One region of the Micromonospora sp. NPDC005707 genome, then DNA from elsewhere that is predicted to be linked to it. Evidence: riboswitches for the same ligand, from Rfam matches in the RefSeq annotation. Region 1 holds a riboswitch; the other holds the start of a gene.

Region 1 (5,502 bases):
GCCCTCGCCGACGAGTGGGCCGAGTTCGGCGTACGGGTCAACTGCGTCAACCCGGAGCGCACCGCCACCCCGATGCGCACCAAGGCGTTCGGTGAGGAGCCGGAGCACACCCTGCTCTCCGCCGAGGCCGTCGCCCAGGCCTCCCTGGACGTGCTGATCTCCGAGCTGACCGGCCAGGTCATCGACGTCCGCCGGGCGCCCGGCGAGCCGGTGGCCGCGGTGCCCGCCCAGCCCGGCGCGCACGCCACCGAGCAACTGCCCACCGGCATCGACGCCTGAGCCGCGGGACGGGACGAGCCAGATGCGCGGTGACCTGGTCCGGAAGCTGCTCGCCCGGGTGCTGACCACCGGGCTGGCGGTGCTGGCCTTCCTCGTCGTGGCGCTCACCGGGGCGACCGGTTGGGGCCTGACGGTCGCGGTCGCCGCGCTCGCCGCCGCCGCCTGGGAGCGCCGGGTCCGGCCGACCGCCGACGGCCTCGCCGAGTCGGTGCTGGTCGCCGCCGGCATCCTGGTCGGCTACGCCCGCCGGCTGGACGCCGGCTTCGACCCGGCGCTGGCGGCCACCGCGCTGGTCCTGCTCGGCCTGGTGCTGCTGGTCGGGCCGCTGCGCGACGCCGGCGCGCTGGAGATCCGGGCGGCCAACCTGCCGGTCCGGTCCTGGACCCCGCTGGTCGCCGCCCGGCTCGGCGACGCGCTGCTGGTGCTGCTCGCCCTGGTGGCGCTCGCCGCCGGCCTGGCGCTGCCCGCCTGGGTGGCCCTGATGGCCGCGCTGCTGGTCGGGGCGGGCTGCGGCGCGGTCGGCCTCGACCTGGCCCGGCGCCGGTTCCGGCCGCCGGCCGGCGGCGGCCCCGTGGGCCGGGCGCTGCGCCGGCACCAGCCCGAGTTCCTGCTCTACTTCTCCGCCCCGCCGGGCTCCGAGTACCAGGTCACCATGTGGCTGCCCTACCTGGAGCGGATCGGCCGGCCGTTCCTGGTGCTGGTGCGCGAGCCCGAGTTCCTGCCGACCGTGGCCGCCGCGACCCGCGCGCCGGTGGTCTTCTGCCCCACGCTGAAGACCATGGACGAGGCGCTGGTGCCGAGCCTCCGCGCGGCCTTCTACGTCAACCACGGCGCGAAGAACAGCCACTGCATCCGCTTCACCCAGCTCACCCACGTGCAGCTGCACCACGGGGACAGCGACAAGGCGCCCAGCGCCAACCCGGTCTCGGCGATCTTCGACAAGATCTTCGTGGCCGGGCAGGCCGCGATCGAGCGGTACGCCCGCGCCGGCGTGGAGATCCCCGCCGAGAAGTTCGTCGTGGTCGGCCGTCCCCAGGTGGAGGCCATCGAGGTACGCCGGGAGCCGGTCACCGGCCTCGCCCACCCGACCGTGCTCTACACGCCCACCTGGACGGGGCACCACGCCGACGCCGACTACTGCTCGCTGCCGGTGGCCGAGACGCTGATCCGCCGGCTGCTGGACCGGGGGGCGACGGTGATCCTGCGGGCGCACCCGTACACCACCCAGAACCCGGCCTCGGCCCGGCAGTTGGCCCGCCTCACCGAGCTGCTCGCCGCCGACCGGGCGAGGACCGGGCGCGCGCACCTGTGGGGTGCGGCGGCCGGCCGCGAGCTGACCCTGACCGAGTGCGTCAACCGGGCCGACGCGCTGGTCTCGGACGTCTCCGGGGTGATCTCCGACTGGCTCTACTCCGGCAAGCCGTACGCGGTCACCGACATGGGCGTCGACGGGGAGCACTTCGTCGAGCGGTTCCCCCTCGCCGGTTCCGGCTACGTGCTGCGCCGGGACATGTCCAACGTGGACGAGGTGCTGACCGGGCTCCTGGACACCGACCCGAAGGCGGCGGCGCGCTGGGCCACCCGCGCCCGCTACCTGGGCGACTTCCCGGCCGAGTCCTACGCCGAGGTGTTTCTCGACGCCGCCCGCCGGCAGCTCGCGCCGGCCGGGACCGCGCCCGCCCCGCGGGACGGTTCGCCGCTCCCCTCCCCCACCGCCTGAGCCGAGGCTCAGAGGTACGCGTCGAGCAGGGCGAGCACCGCCGCCGGGTCCTCGACGTGCGCGTTGTGGCCCAGGCCGGGCAGGGTGGCGACCGGGACGCCCAGTTCCTTGAGCTGCGCGTCGGTCACCATCGGGTCCTGCTCGCCACGGGCCAGCAGCACCGGGACGTCGACGGCGGCGAGCAGCGCCGGCAGCCGGGGCTCCCCCACCGCGAAGGCGGCCGGGTCCATGGCCAGCCGCCAGCGGCCGTCCTCCCGGCGCAGCCCCGCCTCCACCACGGGGTGGTCGGGGGCGAACAGCCCGGCCAGCCCGGAGACCCGCAGGTAGCGGCGGGCCGCCTCGTCCCGGGTGGCGAACCAGGTCACCGGACGGTCGGCCAGCTCGCGGGCCTTCTCCAGCTCGGCCGGGGACCAGACGGCCTTGATGCCCAGCCCGACCACCGCGTCGACGGGCAGGCGCCGCGACCGCGCGGCCAGCGCCAGCGCCACGACCCCGCCCAGCGAGTGGCCGAGCAGCACGAGCCGGTCGCGGGGGCCGAGCCGCTCGGCCACCGGACCGAGCCCCTCGACCACCCGCCGGGCCAGGGCCTCGAAGGAGTATTCCGGCAGCGGGGGCGACCAGCCGTGCCCGGCCAGGTCGGGTGCGAGCCACCGCCCCGCCCAGTGGCGCTCCAGCAGCGGCGCCCAGGGCAGCCACACCTCACCGGTGGCGCCCATGCCGTGCAGCAGCAGCAGATGGCGGGTACCCGTCGCGTCGCCCATAGGCCGCAGTGTGCCACCGGACGGACACGACGCGCGAGAGCAGCCGGCACGACGACGTCGGGCACCGGCTCGGTGGAGCCGGTGCCCGACGGGAGAGCTGCGATCAGGCGGAGTAGCCGCGCGTGGCCGCCCAGTTCGCCAGGTCGATGGTGCTGATCCAGTACGCGGGCAGCGCCGCGTTCGCCGAGTCGGCGATCCGGACCGTGCGGCCGTCGTTCTTGTAGCCGACCACCGCGATGTAGTGGCCGCCCGGGAACGAGTGCCAGCCGCCGTCGGTGTCGGTGGCGTCGCCGGCGATGTTGACCACCACTCCCCGGCCGTCGGTGATCGCCTTGACCACGTCAGCCTGGAGCTGGTCGATCTCCGCCGGGCTCGCCGAGCCGCCGAACATGTGCGTCCGGTACGGGTTGCCCTTGACCATCTGGTTCAGGCCCCGGGTGGTGTCCTCGGCGGAGTTGGTGCCGTTCTCGCCGGCGTTCAGCGGGGCGATCATCGCGTCCTGGGTGGTCTCGACGCCGCTCGCGCTGAGCGCGTTGCGCACCGCGGCCGGGCCGCAGTTCCAGTAGGCGGTCTGCGCCTCGTAGGTGTAGTCCAGCACCTTGGTCGACGGCGGCTTCGGCTTGGCCTTCCGGGTGGTGTCCGGGTCGGTGGTGGCCTTGGCCGCGGACTTCGCGGCCGACGGCGACGCGCTCGGCGAGGCGGACGGCGCCGGGACGGCCGCCCGGGCCTCGCCCCGGCTGGCGACCTCACCGAGCCGCGAGCCCAGCTCGGCGACCGCGGCGGTGTTCTCCTGCTGGACCGGGGCGTCGTCGGTGGCGTTCAGGGTGGCGCCGGCGCCGCCGGCGAGCACGAGCGCCGCGGCCGAGCCGGCGATGATCTGGTACGGGCGCTCGGTCACGAGACGCCGCAGCTGACGCTTCAGGTGATGCTTCACGGGTTCCTCCACGGGAGCGTGCGCGGCACACACCGGCCCACGCGCGGAGGAACTCACGCGCGCTGGCGGGGCGGGTCGCCGCGGAAGGGGAGCGCCCGGGGGGCCGGGCGTTCGGGGCGGTTGCCGGGTCCGGTCGCCGTCAGGCGAGCGCCGGCACCACGATGCCGTGGAGGCGGGGGGACGAGCGGGGGGAGGTGAGCACGAGGAATGGCACTCCTTCCGTGGCCGCCGACCGGGTTAGCTGACGGATTCGGGCGGGAAGTACGCCCTACCACAGGCCGTGGGCCCGCGGATTCACCCCGGTGTTGCTGTGGGTCCCCGGTTCGTAAGAACACGATTAGGCGGGTCGGCGCGGCGTCGCCACTTGCGATCGGAAACCGCTCCGGACGCGCCGACACTACCGGTGGGTATGCCGCCTGCCAAGCGCTCCCACCTGCTTAAACCTCGTGCATCGCTACGGATATCGGAACACTCCGTCACTGACTTCACTCAATGGGACAGGCAGTTACGGCGGCGCCGGCGGGCGAAAAGCGGACATCCGGTGGCGGCTGACCCGGAATTGCGGGGGCACTTCGCCCGGCCTGCGCCCGGTGACCGTTTCCGGGGTCCCGGTGACCGGGCTCACCGAATTCGGATAACAATTCGGCAGACTCGGCCCCGCGTGGGGAGTCGGGCTCACGTGACGCCATGGGAGTCGGCCCCCGCGTGACGCCGTGAGGTCGGACCGGCGTGACGCCGTGGGGTCGGACCAGCGTGACGCGCGGGGTCGGACCAGCGTGACGCGTGGGGTCGGGCCGGCCGTGACGCCGTGGGTCGAACCGGCGTGACGCCGTGGGGTCGAGTCGGCGCGACGCCGCGGGTCGGGCCGGCGGTGACGCAGGCCGGGCACGACGGCTCTCCAGCTACCGCTGCCACGGGCCACGGGCCACGGGCCACGGGCCACGGGGCACGGGCCACAGGCCACAGGGTTACCCAGCGGCCCCGCCAGCCGGCCCACCGGCGCCCAGGACATTCGCTCAAGACCGGCTACGAACTTGGTGTCCTGGCCAGCCGGCTCGCCGACCGCCAGGACATCCGCTCGGACCCGCTAGGAACTTGATGTCCTGAACGACTCACGCCCAACTTGCCGCCGGCCACGTCTGGTCGGTCACGACGGCAGCTCGACAGGCGTCCGGGAGGGCCGCGCGCCCGATCCGTTCACGTCATCAAGTTCCTAGCGGCCGGCACGACCACATCCGGCCACCGGCTCTCCGGCCGCACGCTCTCCGGCCGCACGCTCGCCGCCCTGCGGACGGTTGCCACCAGCTCTCCCGGAACGGGAGTGGACCACGTTCAGCCGGCCCGGACGGGACGCCAGCGCGCCCCGGGCACGGTGGCCGGGATCCGCACCGTCGCGTCGTTCCGCCCCTCCACGGTCGCCGTGGCGGCGTCGGCGGGACGGAGGGCGGTGGCCGCCGCGTAGGACTCGGCCGACAGGGCGCGGGCCGCCTCGGCGGCCAGTTCGGCGTCCCGCCACGCCCGCCGCTCCCGCTCGGCGGCCGTCGCCCAGGCCGCCCGGCGGCTCTCGCGTACGGCCCGGGCCAGGACGATCTCCTGCTCGGCCGGGTGCCGGCGCGGGTCCCACCCGTTGCGGTGGGCCAGCACGTCGGCGAGTTGCCGGGCGCTCAGGTCGCCCCGCCAGTGCGCGGTCATCGCGGCGTGGTGCAGCCAGCGCTCCCGGGCCGCGTACTCGGCCGGGGTGCGTGGGGTGTGCGGGGCGGGCAGGGCGGCGGCGCTGGCGAGGCGGCGGGCGGCGGCCTCGGCCTCGT
Region 2 (5,502 bases), on a different contig from region 1:
GCGCGTGGCGCCCGCCGCACGCGCTGCTGCGCGCGCTCCGCCCCAGCATCCGCTGGATGCTGTTCGGCGACCGCTGCGACCCCGCCGACATCCGGCTGGTCACCTCGGCGGTGGCGCACGCCTCGCTGCGCTCGATCGGCGGGTTCCGCGCCTCGATCGGGGCCCAGCACCGGCTGGACACCCTCGCGGCGCTCGGCCGGCTGCCGGCCGCCGCGCTGGTCGGCGACCGGGACCGGCTCACCCCGCCGCCGTGCGCCGAGTCGATCGCCGGTGCGCTGCCGACCACCGAGCTGACCGTCTGCCCGGGCGCCGGTCACATGCTGATGATGGAACGCCCCGACGAGGTGACCGCGGCCGTCGCCGGGGTGCTGCAGCAGGTGCTCTCGGGGACGGACGCGGGCACGTCCGGGCAGCGGGTGGGAACGCCCGGATAACGGGCAACCCGGGCGGCGGGCGGCGGGCAGCGGCATGGCCCCGACACGGGCCGGGCCGGCGGCCCGTACCCTCATTCAGCCCGCCGTCTGACCACAGGAGCCCCCGCGTTGAGCGACCAGACCACCCTGGAACGGGAGATCGCCGTCGAACAACGGCATCTCGACCGGGTGTACGCCCGGCTGGCCGAACTGCGTCGGTCGGCCGCCGACGCCGAGCGGGAGGGCTACCGGCTGGCCCGGGTCGGCAACTTCGGCGCGCTGGTCGAGCGGGACGCGATGGTGTTCCACGCCGCGCAGCGCCGGCACGTGCTGGACGCCGAGCACGAGGGGCTGGTCTTCGGCCGGCTGGACCTGCGTACGCGGCAGGTGCTGCACGTGGGGCGGCTGGGCGTGCGCGGGGAGAACGCCGAGACGCTGGTGGTGGACTGGCGCGCGCCGGCCGCCGCCGCGTTCTACCAGGCCACCCCGGCCGAGCCGCTGGGCGTGGTGCGGCGGCGCACGATCCAGTCGTCCGCGGAGCAGGTCACCCGGATCGAGGACGACCTGCTGGACCCGGAGTCCGCCCCGCCGGACATGGCGGTGGTGGGCGACGGCGCGCTGCTGGCGACCCTGTCCCGGGCCACCGGCCACGGCATGCGGGACATCGTCGCCACCATCCAGCGGGAGCAGGACGAGGCGATCCGCTCCCCGGGCAGCGGAGTCACGATCGTCTCCGGCGGCCCGGGCACCGGCAAGACGGCGGTGGCCCTGCACCGCGCCGCGTACCTGCTCTATTCCGACCGCGCCCGGTATGCCGGCGGCGGCATCCTGGTGGTCGGCCCGTCGAGCGTGTTCGTCCAGTACATCGCCTCGGTGCTCCCCTCGCTCGGCGAGGAGACGGCCACCCTGCACTCGCTGGGTTCCCTCTTCCCCGGCGTGTCGGCGACCCGGACCGACCCGCCCGAGGTGGCGGCCGTGAAGGGGTCGCTGCGGATGCGCCGGGTGCTGGAGCGGGCGGTCCGGGACGCGGTGCCCGACTCCCCCGGCGAGCTGCGCCTGCTCTACCGGGGTGAGCTGCTGCGCCTGGAGCGGGCCGAGCTGGACGCCATCCGGGACCGGACGCTGTCCCGCGGCGCGCGCCGCAACGAGGTGCGCCGGGCGGCCTTCGACGCGGTCCTCGCCGCGCTCTGGGCCCAGGCCCGCAGGCTGCGGATCGGCCGGCTGCCGGAGCAGCCCGCGTTCGAGGACGAGATCATCGACCGGCCGGAGTTCCGGGAGTTCCTCAAGGCCTGGTGGCCGCGGCTGCACCCGCGCCACGTGCTGGGCTGGCTGGCCCGCCCGGAGCGGCTGCGCCGGTACGCCGGGGGCGTCCTGTCCGGGGCCGAGATCCGGCTGCTGACCGGGGCGTACCGGAGCCTGGACGGCGAGGGGCTGACCATCGCCGACGTGGCGCTGCTGGACGAGCTGGACGCGCTTCTGGGCCAGCCGGTGCGGCGGGCGAGGCCGAAGCGGGACCCGTTCCAGCTGGCCGGCGGCGTCCGCGAGCTGAGCACGGCCGCCGACCGGCAGCGGGCCGCCCGGGCCGCCGCGCGGGAGCGCCCGGAGGACTACCGCGACTACGCCCACGTGGTCGTCGACGAGTCGCAGGACGTCTCGCCGATGCAGTGGCGGATGATCGGCCGGCGGGGCCGGCTGGCCTCCTGGACCGTGGTGGGCGACCCGGCGCAGACCGCCTGGACCGGTGACCCGCAGGAGCTGGCCCGGGCCCGGGACCAGGCGCTGGGCCGGCGCCGCCGCCACCGGTACGAGCTGACCACCAACTACCGCAACTCGGCGGAGATCTTCGCCGTGGCGGCCGCGGAGATCCACCGCGTACACCCGGATCTCGCGTTGCCCACCGCGGTCCGTTCCACCGGGGTGCCGCCCGTCGAGCGGTCGGTGCCCGCCGGCGACCTACCCGCCGCCACGGCGGCGGCGGCGCGCGCGCTGCTGGCGGAGGTCGAGGGCACGGTGGGTGTGATCACGCCGGTGCCGCGCCGGGACGAGGTGGCCGGCTGGCTGGGCGACCTGGGCGGCCGGCTCCAGGTGGTGACCAGTCTCCAGGCCAAGGGCATGGAGTACGACGGGGTGGTGCTGGTCGCCCCGAGCGAGATCCGGGCCGATCCGGGGTCGGGCGTCCGCACCCTCTACGTGGCGCTCTCCCGGGCCACCCAGCGGCTCACCACGCTCGACCCGGTCGGCTGACGGCGGCGCCGCATCCGGCGTTCACTTGCACACATAGCGATGTGAGCATAGATTGAGCTCGGCCGGGGCGGCGGACGAGAGGGTGTGTGCGTGGGCGCAGGTCATGACCACAGCGGCGCGGTGGCGAACGCGGCGCACCGTCACCGTGGTCGGCTCTGGGGCGCGTTCGCGCTGCTCACCGCCCTCATGGTCGTCGAGGCGGTGGCCGCCTTCGCCACCGGCTCGCTGGCCCTGCTCTCCGACGCCGGGCACATGTTCACCGACGTCCTCGGCATCGGCATGGCGCTCGCCGCGATCACCGCCACCCGGCACGCCGACACCGACCCGCAGCGCACCTTCGGGCTCTACCGGCTGGAGGTGCTGGCCGCGCTGGCCAACGCGGTGCTGCTCGGCGCCGTGGCCGTCTACGTCCTGGTCGAGGCGGTACGCCGGTTCGGCGAGCCGCCGGAGGTCCTCGCCGGGCCGATGCTCGCCGTGGCGGTGCTCGGCCTGCTCGCCAACATCGCCGCGTTCGCGCTGCTGCGCGCCGGCGCCGAGGAGAGCATCAACCTGCGCGGGGCGTACCTGGAGGTGCTGGGCGACCTCCTCGGCTCGCTCGGCGTGATCGGGGCCGCCCTGGTCATCGCGGTCACCGACTGGTGGTGGGCCGACCCGCTGGTCGCCGTCGCGATCGGGCTGTTCATCCTGCCGCGCACCTGGCGACTCGGCCGGGCCGCGGTCCGGATCCTGGTGCAGGCCGCCCCGGAGCACCTCCAGGTGACCGCGGTGCACGACCGGCTGGCCGCCGTGCCCGGCGTCGCCGAGGTGCACGACCTGCACGTCTGGACGCTCACCTCGGGCATGGAGGTGGCCTCGGCGCACCTGACCATGGCACCGGGCGCCGAGGTCGGCGAGGTGCTGGCGGCCGCCCGGACGGCCCTGCACGAGGACTTCTCGATCGATCACGCCACGTTGCAGATCGAACCCGGAGCGTCTCCCGGGGCGTGCGGCGCGGTCGAGTGGTAATTAGGGCAATCTTAAATCCAAGTGGTTATTGTGCACTTATGCCGGTTTTGACCGGGACACCGGCTCCCACCAGCGGAGCCGACCCGGAACAACGCCGGTAGGCTCGACCGCGGCCTCCGCCGGGCGGCGCCCACCGGCGCCTGCGGTGGCCAGCGCCTAATCGCCCGCAGGGCGAGCCGGGGAACCACGTTCGTGGGGTGCATCCGCGTCAGCGGTAGGGATCTTCCGTCCCGAACCCGTCAGCTAACCCGGTCGGCGGTGGACGGAAGGACACGTGAATGCCCCCAGTGGCACCTGTACGACGGACGGTCGCCCGGTTGGCGGCCCTGCTCGTCGCGACGCTCGCCCTCGGCGTCGTGACCGCGCCGGTCTCCCCCGCCTCGGCGGTCGCGGCGGCTTCCCCGACCGCGCTGCTCGCCGCCGCACCCGGCGACAACGAGGGCGGCACCCCGGCGCTGCGCGCCCAGCTCGACGCCGCCAGCAAGGGGTGGCTGGACGCCCGCACCGCGCTGAACCGCTCGGTGACCCGGCAACAGCAGCTCACCGCCCAGCTCAAGACGGTCAACGCCGAGCTGACCGTCCGGGACGCCAAGGTCGGCGAGATCGCCGGGGTGGCATACCGGTCCGGGCGGCTGGGCACCGCCGCGGCCCTGCTCGGCAGCACCAGCCCCGAGGGCTTCATGGACCGCGCGGCCGCGCTGGAGCAGGTGGCCGCGCACGAGGACCGGGCGCTGCGCGAGCTCATCGACACCCGGGACGAGGCCACCCGCACGCAGACCGCGCTCACCGGGGAGATCCAGGAGCAGCGCAAGCAGGTCGCGGTGATGGCCAAGCGCAAGCAGCAGGCCGAACGCGCCCTGGAGGTGGCGAACAACCGCGCGTCCAGCAGCGGCGGCGGCAGCGTCCAGGGCACCTCGTCGGCCAACGCCAAGCCGGCCAAGCGCAACGCCGACGGCTCCTGGCCACCCGAGTCGTGCAGCGTCAACGACCCGACGCCCGCCGACGGCTGCATCACCCCGCGTACGCTGCACGCGCTCCAGCAGGCCAAGGCGGCCGGCTTCACCCGCTACGTCTCCTGCCACCGGCCCAGCGGCTCGGGCGAGCACCCGAAGGGGCGGGCCTGCGACTTCGCCGCGCAGAAGAGCGGCTTCGGCGGCGTGGCCAGCGGCGGCGACAAGACGTACGGCAACAACCTCTCCGCCTACTTCATCCGCAACGCCGACGCGCTCGCCGTGCTCTACGTGATCTGGTTCCGGCAGATCTGGCTGCCCAGCAGCGGCTGGAAGGCGTACAGCGGGGGCAACGGCGACCCGTCCAGCGACCACACCAACCACGTGCACCTCTCGGTGTACTGATCCCCGCCCCGGCGGCGCCCGGCTACGTCCCACGACGTACGCCGGGTGTCGCCGCGCGGCCCACGACGCGACGCCCGTGACGGCCGAGCATCGGGGGCATGACTCGACTCTCCCCCGCCGGACGCAAGGCCCTGCTCACCCTGCACCTGGTCACCTCGCTGGGGTGGCTCGGCGCCGACCTGGTGCTGCTGGCCCTCGGCGTGGCCGGGCTGCGCGGGGCCGACCCCGAGGTGGTCTATCCGGCCGCCGCGCTGCTGGTCACCTGGCTGTTCGCCCCGCTGAGCGTGCTCGTCTGGCTGGTCGGGCTCGCCAGCGCGCTGCTCACCCCGTGGGGCCTGCTGCGCTGGCGCTGGGTGCTGGTGAAGTTCGCCGTCACCACCGTGGTGCTCACGCTGGTGCTGCTCCTGCTCACCCCGCGGGTCCGGCACCTCGGTGAGCTGGCCGGGGCGGCCGACGCCCACCTCCGCGTCGACCTGGTGGTCGCG

Evidence for each region. Region 1 has a riboswitch for cyclic di-AMP ahead of ABZ452_RS25665 (C39 family peptidase). Riboswitches for the same ligand answer to the same signal wherever they lie in the genome.
Region 2: it holds a riboswitch for cyclic di-AMP, as region 1 does, so the genes downstream of both, ABZ452_RS06025 (hypothetical protein) here and ABZ452_RS25665 (C39 family peptidase) in region 1, are expected to answer to the same signal.

The regions. Positions count from the first base shown of each region.
Region 1 is NZ_JBEXYR010000015.1:936-6,437, reverse strand. It holds gene ABZ452_RS25680 (bifunctional cytidylyltransferase/SDR family oxidoreductase) at 1-279, shown strand, start outside; gene ABZ452_RS25675 (CDP-glycerol glycerophosphotransferase family protein) at 302-1,999, shown strand; gene ABZ452_RS25670 (alpha/beta fold hydrolase) at 2,008-2,760, opposite strand; gene ABZ452_RS25665 (C39 family peptidase) at 2,864-3,706, opposite strand; cyclic di-AMP (ydaO/yuaA leader) riboswitch at 3,906-4,048, opposite strand; gene ABZ452_RS25660 (hypothetical protein) at 5,027-5,502, opposite strand, start outside.
Region 2 is NZ_JBEXYR010000003.1:188,573-194,074, reverse strand. It holds gene ABZ452_RS06040 (alpha/beta hydrolase) at 1-434, shown strand, start outside; gene ABZ452_RS06035 (AAA family ATPase) at 543-2,657, shown strand; gene ABZ452_RS06030 (cation diffusion facilitator family transporter) at 2,748-3,662, shown strand; cyclic di-AMP (ydaO/yuaA leader) riboswitch at 3,806-3,935, shown strand; gene ABZ452_RS06025 (hypothetical protein) at 3,941-5,017, shown strand; gene ABZ452_RS06020 (hypothetical protein) at 5,116-5,502, shown strand, end outside.